Regions from separate parts of the Streptomyces sp. NBC_00663 genome, predicted to be linked through region 2. Evidence: riboswitches for the same ligand, from Rfam matches in the RefSeq annotation. Region 2 holds a riboswitch; the other holds the start of a gene.
The links. Region 2 has a riboswitch for S-adenosylmethionine ahead of OG866_RS31905 (aminotransferase class V-fold PLP-dependent enzyme). Riboswitches for the same ligand answer to the same signal wherever they lie in the genome.

Region 1 (5,635 bases), 1.7 Mb from region 2:
GGGGCGGCAGCCCCCAGGGATGGGAACGGGTAGGGGCGGCGGGGGCGAGAAAAAGGCGTGCGATCCGGCGCCGTGGATATGGTCCCTCTATGGGCAGCCACAAGGACTCCACGGACGACTTCCCGCGCACGCCGGTGACCCAGGCCGGACGCGAAGGGCTCGCGGCGATGCTCGCGCGGCCCGGCAGGACGGTCGTCGCGCTCGACTTCGACGGGACGCTCGCGCCGATCGTGGCCGACCCGGAACAGGCCCGGGCCCACCCCGACGCCGTGTCCGCGCTCGCCGCCCTCGCCCCGAAGCTCGCCTCCGTGGCCGTCGTCACCGGTCGCCCCGCCGGTGTCGCCGTCCGCCTCGGCGGTTTCGCGGGCGTCCCCGGCCTCGAACACCTCGTCGTCCTCGGCCACTACGGCGCCGAGCGCTGGGACGCCGTCAGCGGCGAGGTCACCGCCCCCGCCCCGCACCCCGGCGTCGCCGCCGTCCGCGCCGAACTCCCCGGCTTCCTCGACGGCATCGGCGCCTGGCACGGCACCTGGATCGAGGAGAAGGGGCGGGCCGTCGCCGTCCACACCCGCCGGGCCGAGGACCCGCAGGCCGCCTTCGACGCACTGCGCGGCCCTCTCACCGACCTCGCCACCCGCCACGGCCTGATCGTCGAACCCGGCCGGCTCGTCCTCGAACTCCGCCCGCCGGGCATGGACAAGGGCCGGGCCCTGACGGAGTACGTCCATGAGCTGGGCGCCGAGGCCGTGCTCTACGCCGGCGACGACCTCGGAGACCTCCCCGCCTTCGCCGCCGTGGACAAGCTCCGCTCCGACGGGATCCCCGGGCTGCTGGTGTGCAGCACCGGCAGCGAGGAGGTGGCCGAGCTGAAGGAACGGGCCGACCTGGTGGTGGACGGCCCGGCGGGGTTGGTACGACTGCTGCGGCGACTGGCGGAAGAGCTTCCCGGAACTTCCCCCGGTGATCAGGAGCGCAACGCCGCCAGCTGATCCAGGAACCACTGCGCGGGCGGCAACGCCGTGGCCGCGGCGGCGAGCCGCTTCGTGCGCTCCGCCCGCTCCCCGGGCCCCATCGTCAGCGCCTCGTGCAGGGCGTCGGCGGTGCCGATCACGTCGTACGGATTGACCACGATCGCGTCCTCGCCCAGCTCCTCGTACGCCCCCGCCTCCCGCGACAGCACCAGCGCGCACCCCTCGTCGGAGACGACCGGCACCTCCTTCGCGACCAGGTTCATGCCGTCGCGGATGGGGTTGACCAGGGCCACGTCGGCAAGCCGGTACGCGGCGAGGGAGCGGGCGAAGTCGTCCTTGACGTGCAGCACCACCGGGGCCCAACCAGGCGTTCCGTACGCCGAGTTGATCTCGTCCGCCAAGCGCTGCACCTCGGCCGTGTAGTCCCGGTAGACGGCGAGGTCCTGCCGGGAGGGGTAGGCGAACGCCACGTGCACGACCCGCTCCCGCCACTCGGGGCGGGTCGCCAGCAGATGCTCGTACGCGTGCAGACCGCGGACGATGTTCTTCGACAGCTCGGTGCGGTCGACCCGGACGATCGTGCGGCGGCCCGCGCCGATCTCCGTCCTCAGGGCCGCCATCCGCTCGGCCACGTCCGCCTCGTGCGACCGCTTGCGCAGGAAGTCCGCGTCCGCGCCGAGCCCGTGCACACCGACCCGGGTGTCCCCGAGCCCGCCGACGATCTCCGTCGCGCACGCCTCGAACGCGGATGCCCAGCGCCGGGTCAGGAACCCCAGCCGGTCCGCGCCGAGCATGCCCCGCAGCACCTGCTCGGCCACGTCGTCCGGCAGCATCCGGAAGTACTCCGGCGGGGCCCACGGGGTGTGCGAGAAGTGACCGATCCGCAGGTCGGGGCGGAGCTCCCGCAGCATCCCCGGCACCAGCGTGAGGTGGTAGTCCTGCACCACGACCGCCGCGCCCCGCGCGGCCTCCGCCGCCAGCGCCTCGGCGAAGGCGCGGTTGTAGGTCTCGTACGACGCCCACTGCCGCCGGAACTCCGCGTCGAAGACCGGTTCCAGCGGGGTCTGGTACAGCAGATGGTGGACGAACCACAGGACCGAGTTGGCGATGCCGTTGTACGCGTCCGCGTGCACGCCGGCGGGGATGTCGAGCATCCGTACGCCGGCCTCGCCCTCCCCGCGCCGTACCGCCTCGCGGTCGCCGTCGCTCAGCGCCGAGCAGACCCACAGGGCGTCCGCGTCGGAGCCGATCGCCGACAGCCCCGAGACCAGCCCACCCCCACCGCGCCGGGCGGACAGCGTGCCGTCCGCCCGGACCTCGTAGGAGACCGGGCCACGGTTGGAGGCCACCAGTACCTGAGCAGCACCGAACGTTGAAGCCATACGGATCAACCTAGCCCGGCCACGGAACACTCAAACGTGCGTCCGGTCCGATGCGGCCCGCCCGACCGCAAGGCTCAGGCCACCTTGCGGGTCGCGTACTCCGCGATCTCCGCCATCGGCGGGCGTTCCTCCGTGTCCACGGAGTAGGTGCGGGGCTCGAAGCCGGTCTCGCCGCGTTCGAACTGGGTGAGGGAGGGGCGGACGAGGTGGCCGCGGGCCAGCCGGAGCTGGGCGGTGCGGTAGATCGCGGCGGACATCCGGCCGAGGGCCTGCCCGTCCTGGTGACGGTGTTTGCGGACACCGACGTCGACCTGGGCGAGCGCGTCGAGGCCGACGAGGTGCAGGGCGTCGACGAGCATGCCGAGCTCGATGCCGTAGCCGACCGGGAACGGCAGCTGCTCCAGCAGAGAGCGGCGGGCCGCGTACTCACCGCCCAGCGGCTGGACGAAACCGGCCAGCTGCGGCCAGTGCATGTTCAGCAGCGGGCGGGCCATCAGCTCGGTCACCCGGCCGCCCTGGCCCGCGGCGCCGCCGAGCGGACGGTCGTACATGGCCTTGACCAGGTCGACCCCGGGTTCGGTGAGCAGCGGGCCGACGATCCCGGCGACGAAGTCGGAGGAGAACTCCTTCAGGTCGGCGTCGATGAAACAGACGATGTCGCCGCTGGTCACCAGCAGCGAGCGCCACAGCACCTCGCCCTTGCCGGGGACGGCGGGCAGGCGGGGCAGGATCGCGTCGCGGTGCACCACCGTGGCCCCGGCCGCGGCCGCCACTTCCGCCGTACGGTCGCTCGACCCCGAGTCGACGACGACTATCTCGTCGACCAGCGGGACCTGCTGCATGAGGTCGTGACGGATGATCGCGACGATGTCGCCGACCGTCTCCTCCTCGTTCAGCGCGGGCAGCACCACACTGACCGACTGGCCCGTGCGCTGCTTGGCGGCCAGTATCTGGTGGAGCGGCCGGTCGGTCACGGACCAGGAGCGGGTGGTCAGCCAGCGCTCGACTTCTTCCAGCACGTAGGCGACTCCTCTACTTGTGATCCACTACTTGTGATCCATCTCGCGGTTCGGACGTCTATCTCAACTGTCCACCTCGTCGGTTACAGTCTTGAACAACGCGGATGACCATCACATGTCCTGGATGGTCCGACGTTCACAACTTCATACCGCTCATCCAGAGGGGCAGAGGGATACGGCCCGATGAAGCCCCGGCAACCCTCCAGTCGGTACTCGTAGATCATTGTTGATCGCTCCGCGAGGCTCCCGACTCGGGAAGGTGCCAAATCCGTCTCACGGCGAGATGCGTCGTGAGGAAGATGAGGAGAAAGGGCCTCGCCTCTCATGGCTGCGCAGACTGTCGCAAACACCACCGGAACCACCGTCGACCTCGGCCCCGCCGCGGCGCTCAGCTGCCGCGAATGCGGTCACCGGGTGCCTCTCGGCCCGGTCTTCGCCTGCGAGGAGTGTTTCGGCCCGCTCGAGATCGCGTACGACTTCTCCGCCTACGACGCCGAGGAGCTCCGCAAGCGGATCGAGGCGGGACCCGCGAACATCTGGCGCTACGCGCCGCTGCTGCCCGTCCCCGCGGACGTGGCCGACAAGCCCAACATCAACCCCGGCTGGACCAAGCTCGTCCAGGCCGACAACCTGGCCCGTGAGCTGGGTGTCGAGGCCGGCAAGCTGTTCGTGAAGGACGACTCCGGCAACCCGACGCACTCCTTCAAGGACCGCGTCGTCGCCCAGGCCATCGAGGCCGCCCGGGTCTTCGGCTTCACCACCCTCTCCTGCTCCTCCACCGGCAACCTCGCGGGTGCCGTCGGCGCCGCCGCCGCCCGCGCCGGCTTCCGCTCCTGCGTGTTCATCCCGCACGACCTGGAGCAGGGCAAGGTCGTCATGGCCGCGGTCTACGGCGGTGAGCTCGTCGGCATCGAGGGCAACTACGACGACGTGAACCGCTTCTGCTCCGAGCTGATCGGCGATCCGGCCGGTGAGGGCTGGGGCTTCGTCAACGTCAACCTGCGGCCGTACTACGCCGAGGGCTCCAAGACCCTCGCGTACGAGATCTGCGAGCAGCTCGGCTGGCGGCTGCCGGACCAGCTGGTCGTGCCGATCGCCTCCGGCTCCCAGCTGACGAAGATCGACAAGGGGCTCCAGGAGCTGATCAAGCTCGGCCTCGTCGAGGACAAGCCGTACAAGATCTTCGGTGCGCAGGCGGAGGGGTGCTCGCCGGTGTCGGTCGCCTACAAGGCGGGCCACGACGTCGTTCGTCCCCAGAAGCCGAACACCATCGCCAAGTCCCTCGCCATCGGCAACCCGGCCGACGGCCCCTACGTCCTCGACATCGCGCGTCGCACCGGCGGTGCGGTGGAGGACGTGAACGACGAGCAGATCGTCGACGCGATCAAGCTGCTGGCCCGCACGGAGGGCATCTTCGCGGAGACGGCCGGTGGCGTGACGGTCGGCGTGACCCGCAAGCTGATCGAGAACGGGCTGCTGGATCCGACGTTGACGACGGTGGTGCTGAACACCGGCGATGGGCTCAAGACGCTGGATGCGGTGGCCGGGACGGGGCTGACCGCGACGATTCGCCCCAACCTTGATTCGTTCCGCGAGGCTGGTCTCGCTTAGTCGTTGTTCGTCTGCGGGCCGGTGGGGGCTGGTCGCGCCCAGGCGGCGGTAGCCGCAAGTCAATACAGCCCCGCGCCCCTGAGGGCGACTACCTGACCGGAGGTCTTGAAAATGAGCGTCACCGTCCGCATCCCCACCATCCTGCGCACCTACACCGGCGGGCAGGCCGAGGTCGCCGCCGAGGGCTCGACCCTCGCCGACGTCATCGCCGACCTGGAGAAGAACCACACGGGTATCGCCGCCCGCGTGCTCGACGACCAGGGCAAGCTGCGCCGGTTCGTCAACGTGTACGTCAACGACGACGACGTCCGCTTCGAGCAGGGCCTGGAGACCGCCACCCCGGACGGTGCCGGCGTCTCGATCATCCCGGCCGTCGCCGGCGGCTGAGTCAAGCTGACCGAATGACCGATCATTACCGTCGGTAAGGCCGATTACCGAGAGTTCAACGAATTGCCCCCTCCGTGAGAGAAACGGAGGGGGCAATTCTCTATGGTTGAGCGCGGTACAGTTGGGGAAGCTGCTGCGCCCCCATGCCACACGCATATGAGTTCCTGCTCCACTTGCGACGAGAAGCAGCCAAAGTGTGCGGTTCTTTTGCGCGTCTTGTGCCTTTTATGAGGCCCGACTTGCCCCGAATTCGGGCGAATTCTCA
Region 2 (5,635 bases):
AGCGTTCCTCGCCGTCGCTGCCCAGCGCCCGCAGGTTCCCGTCGGCCCCGGCGAAGTACAGCGTCCGGCCGTCGGCGGAGAGCGCCCCGCAGGGACCGCCGTCCACGCTGGGCGCGCCGCCCACGTTGTACGACCAGCTCACGGCCGCCTTCCGCGCGACGAACCCCGGCGTATTCGCGCTCCCGCTCTTCCCCCCGCCCTCGCTACCGGCCTCCGAGCGCCCGAGCCACCACCAGCCGCCCACTCCCCCGGCGCCGGCGACCACGGCCCCGCCCACGGCGAGGCGCAGCAGCCCGCGCCGCGAGGGCCGTACGTCCGCCACCTCGGCCTCGGGCGGCGCAGCCTGAGGTGTCTCCGCCACCTCGGCCTCGGGCCGCACCACGTCAGGCGTCTCCGGCACCGGCGCCATGTACTCGACCCGGCTCTCCCGCTCTCCCGACTCCCGCTCGGGAAGCCAGAGTTCGCCTCCCCGAGAAGCCTCGGGCTCCGGGCCCGCACCCGTGTACCAGCCAGGATGCAGTCCGCCGCGCGGCGAACCCCCCACGGCCTCGACGACGTCCTTCGGCATCGGCCGCTGCCCCGGCTCGTCCCTGAGGCACGCCTCCACCAGCGGCAGCAGTTCCTCCGGTACGCCCGTCAGGTCGAAGTCCCGGGTCAGGATGCGCAGCAGGATCACCGAGTCCTGGCCCTCGCCGAAGGGCTCGCGCCCGCTCGCCGCGTACGCGAGGACCGCGCCGAGGGAGAAGACGTCGCTCGGCGGGCCGACCTTGCCACCGTTGCGGATCTGCTCGGGCGAGACATAGCCGACCGAGCCCACGATCGCGCCCGTACGGGTCATCGCCGTGGCTTCGAGGGCCCGTACGATCCCGAAGTCGATGACCCGCGGACCGTCCGGCGCCAGCAGGATGTTGGAGGGCTTCAGGTCCCGGTGGACCATGCCCCGCGCATGGATCGCGCCCAGCGCCTCACCCAGCGCGGCCCCCAGCACCCGCACCGCCTGCTCGGGCAGTGCCCCGCCGTCCATGACCGCGTCCCGCAGATTCGGCCCGTCCACGAACTCCGTGGCCATCCACGGGTGCTCGCCCTCCGGGTCGGCGTCGACCACGCGCGCGGTGTACGTGCCCGCCCCGCCGACGGTCTGCGCCGCCCGCACCTCCTGCCGGAACCGGGCGCGGAAGGTGCGGTCCTGGGCGTACTCGGGCCGTACGACCTTCACCGCCAGCCGCAGCCCGGTCCGTGACTCGGCGAGATACACCTCGCCCATGCCGCCCGAGCCGAGCCGGCCCCGTACCTCGTACGGGCCGACCCTGCGTGGATCCGTCGCGCGCAGCGCCTGCACTCCCGCTCCCCCTGTGTGTCGTACGAACGCCGTAGGGGAGGGTATCGGCAACCGCCGCCCAGCCGGTCAGCCGGTCAGACGGCGGGGACGCACCGTCCGTCCTCGGTCCGGTACCGCCACTTCGCACCGTCGCTCACCAGCTCGCGCACGGCGTTCACGAACCGCTCGACATGCTCGTCCGGCGTGCCCGCGCCGAAGCTGACGCGGATGGCGTTGAGGGACTTCTCGCCGGGCGCGGCCTCGGGGGCGCCGCACTCGCCCTGGGTCTGCGGGTCGCTGCCGAGCAGGGTGCGGACGAGGGGGTGAGCGCAGAAGAGGCCGTCGCGGACGCCGATGCCGTACTCGGCGGAGAGGGCGGCGGCGAAGTGGGAGCTGTTCCAGCCCTCGACGACGAAGGAGAGGACGCCGACGCGGGGGGCGTCGTCGCCGAAGAGGGAGAGGATCCGGACCTCGGGAACGTCGGCGAGGCCGCTCCTGACCTTCTCGATCAGGTACTGCTCGCGGGCGACGAGGGTGTCGAAGCCGGCCTCGGTCAGCGCCTTGCAGGCGGAGGCGATGGAGTAGGCGCCGATGACGTTCGGGGAGCCGGCCTCGTGGCGGGCCGCGTTCTCGTGCCACTCCACGTCCACGCCGCCGTCCTCGCGCCGGGTGACCTTGCGGCTGGCGCCGCCGCCGGCGAGGTAGGGCTCGGCGGCGGTCAGCCAGTCGGCGCGGCCGGCGAGGACGCCGGAGCCGAAGGGGGCGTACAGCTTGTGGCCGGAGAAGGCGACCCAGTCGACGTCGAGGTCGGCGACGGACACCGCGTGGTGCGGGGCGAGCTGGGCGGCGTCGAGGACGATCCGGGCGCCGTGCGCATGGGCGGCGGCGGCCAGCTCGCGCACCGGCCACAGCTCGCCGGTGACGTTGGAGGCGCCGGTCACACAGACCAGGGCGGGGCCGTACGGGTCGCGGTCGGCGAGGGCCTGCTCCAGGGTCTCCACGGCCTGCTGGTGGGTGCGGGGGGCGTCGAGGTAGGTCACCCGGGCGTCGCGCCAGGGCAGCAGCGAGGCGTGGTGCTCGGTCTCGAAGACGAAGACCTGGCAGTCGGCGGGCAGGGCGGCGGCGAGCAGGTTGAGCGAGTCGGTGGTGGACCGGGTGAAGACGACCTGGTCGCCCTCGCGGCAGCCGAGGAACTCGGCGACGGTGTTCCGGGCGTTCTCGAAGAGGTCGGTCGACAGCTGCGACAGGTACCCGGCACCGCGGTGGACGCTGCCGTAGTAGGGCGCGTAGGCCGCCACGTCGTCCCAGACCCGCTGGAGGGCCGGCGCGCTGGCCGCGTAGTCGAGGGCCGCGTAGGTGACCTCGCCACCGGTGACGAGCGGGACGGTGACATCCCGGCCCAGAACGGGCAGCGGAGAGCAAATGGTCCGGGTGGCGGCAGCGGTGGAGACAGACATGGGGGACTCCCGTGAGAGGGCATGCTGAAGCAGGGCATGCGGGGAAGAGGAAAAGGGTGCGCGGAGGCGGGGCTCGGCGGCCCTATCGCATTCGCTTGCTCACGGAAGACTCCCTCGAACGACCAGGACCCCTGGTTTCGAGAGGGGCCCGCGCTTGCCGTAGACCTCGCTGCCTACGGCCTGGTCTTCACCCGGGGCACCCCGCCACGGACGGAGGGTTGCCGGACAGTCGGCCGGGGCCTCATGACTGTCACTCATGACCTGGTACAGGAACGTACGCGATGTGATCGTCGTCCCGCAACCCGCGTCCGGATCGCGGGACGACCATCGATACCGGCTACCGGTTGCTGGCCGCCACCCAGCGCTCCAGAGTCCGCTTGGCCGCGCCGGAGTCGATGGACTCCGCGGCCTTCGCCATCCCGTCCCGCAGCTGGTCCGCCAGGGACGCCCCGGTCGGCTCCAGCGCGACGAGCGCCGCCGCCGAGTTCAGCAGGACCGCGTCCCGGACCGGACCCGTCTCGCCGTCGAGGAGTCTGCGCGCCACGTCCGCGTTGAACGCCGGGTCGCCACCCCGCAGCGCCTCCACCGGCACCAGCTCGATGCCGACGTCACGCGGGTCGAAGGCCTCCTCGGTGACCTTGCCGTCGCGCACGACCCACACCCGGGAGGTGGACGTCGTCGTCAGCTCGTCGAGGCCGTCGTCACCGCGGAAGACCAGCGAGGAGTTGCCGCGCTCGGCGAAGACCCCGGCGACGATCGGCGCCATCAGCGGGTCGGCGACGCCCACCGCCTGCGCCCTGACCTTCGCGGGGTTGGTCAGCGGGCCCAGCGCGTTGAACACCGTACGGATGCCCAACTGGCCGCGGGCGGCGCCCGCGTGACGCAGCGCCGGGTGGAATTTGATAGCGAAGCAGAAGGTGATGCCGGCCTCCTCGGCCACCTCGGCCACCCGCTGCGGGGTGAGGTCGAGGTTGACGCCCAGCTTCTCCAGGACGTCCGAGGAACCCGACGCCGACGAGGCCGCCCGGTTGCCGTGCTTGACGACCTTCGCGCCGGTGCCGGCCACCACGAGGGAGGACATCGTGGAGATGTTCACCGTCTTCGCGCCGTCGCCGCCGGTGCCGACGATGTCGACGGTCCGCCCGGACACCTCGATCACATTGGCGTGCTCGTACATCGCCTGGACGAGCCCGGTGATCTCCTCGACCGTCTCGCCCTTGGCCCGCAGGGCCACCACGAACCCGGCGATCTGCGCGTCCGTCGCCTCGCCGCGCATGATCTGGTCCATCGCCCAGGCGGTCGCGGCGGCGCTCTGGTCACGGCCGTACAGCAGGGCGTTCAGGACCTCGGGCCAGGAACGGCCCGCCGCGGTGTCGCCTCCAGCGGGGGTCACAGCGCTCATACGGCCGCTCCTGGGTGTCGTACAACAGGGTTCAACAGATGTTTGACCCCACCCTATCCAGCCCCGGGCACGGAGAAGGGCCCCCGTCCGAAGACCGGACGGGGGCCCTTGCACAGCGCGTGGCGAGCGCAGCGATCAGTGGTGGCCGTGGCCGCTCGTGATCTCCTTGTACTCCTCGACGGTGGGCTTGGCGATCTGCGACTCGTCGCCGAAGTACGCCTCGCTGAGCTTGACGCGCAGCTTCTCGGAGCCCTTCACCTTGCGCTCGACGCCGTTGTCGTCGACCGTCGGGCCGATCTCGGCCGGCTTGTACTGCTCGTGCGCGGTGAGCGTGTGCAGCGCGTCCTGGCTGAGCGGCTCGTGCACCTCGATGAACTCACCGTGCGGCAGGCGCTTGATGATGCCGGACTCGCGGCCGTGCAGCACCTTGTCCTTGTCGCGGCGCTGGAGGCCCAGGCAGATCCGCTTGGTGACGATGAACGCGAGCACCGGCGCGACGAAGAACGCCACACGGACGAACCAGGTGATCGAGTTGATCGACAGGTGGAAGTGGGTGGCCCAGAGGTCGTTTCCACCACCGACGAGCAGCACCATGTACCAGGTGATCCACGCGACGCCGAAGGCCGTGCGGGTCGGGGCGTTGCGCGGGCGGTCCAGGATGTGGTGCTCGCGCCGGTCGCCGGTGACCCAGGCCTCGATGAACGGGTAGACCGCGATGGCCACCAGGACCAGCGGGAAGATCACCAGCGGGATGAACACACCCAGGACGAGCGTGTGACCCCAGAAGTTGATCTCCCAGCCCGGCATGACACGGATCAGGCCCTCGGAGAAGCCCATGTACCAGTCGGGCTGGGCGCCCGTGGACACCTGGTCCGGACGGTAGGGGCCCATGGACCAGATCGGGTTGATCGAGGCGATCGCCGCGATGGCCGAGATGACACCGAAGACCAGGAAGAAGAAGCCTCCGGCCTTGGCGGTGTACACCGGGAACAGCGGCATGCCGACGACGTTCTTGTTGGTCTTGCCGGGGCCCGCGTACTGCGTGTGCTTGTGGACGAACACCAGGATCAGGTGGCCGACCATGAGGCCGAGCATGATGCCCGGCAGCAGCAGCACATGGATCGAGTAGAAGCGGGCCACGAAGTCGCCGCCCGGGAACTCGCCGCCGAAGAGGAAGAACGACAGGTACGTGCCGACGATCGGCACGGACAGGATCGCGCCCTCCATGAAGCGGACACCGGTGCCGGAGAGCAGGTCGTCAGGGAGCGAGTAACCGGTGAAGCCGGTGAACATGCCCAGGACGAACAGCAGGAAGCCGAACAGCCAGTTGACCTCACGCGGCTTGCGGAACGCACCCGTGAAGAAGACGCGCATCATGTGCACGAACATGCCGGCGAGGAAGATCAGCGCCGCCCAGTGATGGATCTGCCGGATCAGCAGACCACCGCGCACATCGAA

Region 1: linked by a shared signal. The riboswitch ahead of thrC (threonine synthase) and the one ahead of OG866_RS31905 (aminotransferase class V-fold PLP-dependent enzyme) in region 2 are both predicted to bind S-adenosylmethionine.

What each region holds. Positions count from the first base shown of each region.
Region 1 is NZ_CP109027.1:5,325,200-5,330,834, forward strand. Features, by position in the region: gene otsB (trehalose-phosphatase) at 90-989, shown strand; gene OG866_RS24270 (alpha,alpha-trehalose-phosphate synthase (UDP-forming)) at 965-2,353, opposite strand; gene OG866_RS24275 (glucosyl-3-phosphoglycerate synthase) at 2,428-3,372, opposite strand; SAM riboswitch class I at 3,523-3,678, shown strand; gene thrC (threonine synthase) at 3,697-4,983, shown strand; gene OG866_RS24285 (MoaD/ThiS family protein) at 5,095-5,370, shown strand.
Region 2 is NZ_CP109027.1:7,049,557-7,055,191, reverse strand. Features, by position in the region: gene OG866_RS31910 (serine/threonine-protein kinase) at 1-1,339, opposite strand, end outside; gene OG866_RS31905 (aminotransferase class V-fold PLP-dependent enzyme) at 1,414-2,775, opposite strand; SAM riboswitch class IV at 2,921-3,037, opposite strand; gene trpD (anthranilate phosphoribosyltransferase) at 3,113-4,177, opposite strand; gene qcrB (cytochrome bc1 complex cytochrome b subunit) at 4,313-5,635, opposite strand, start outside.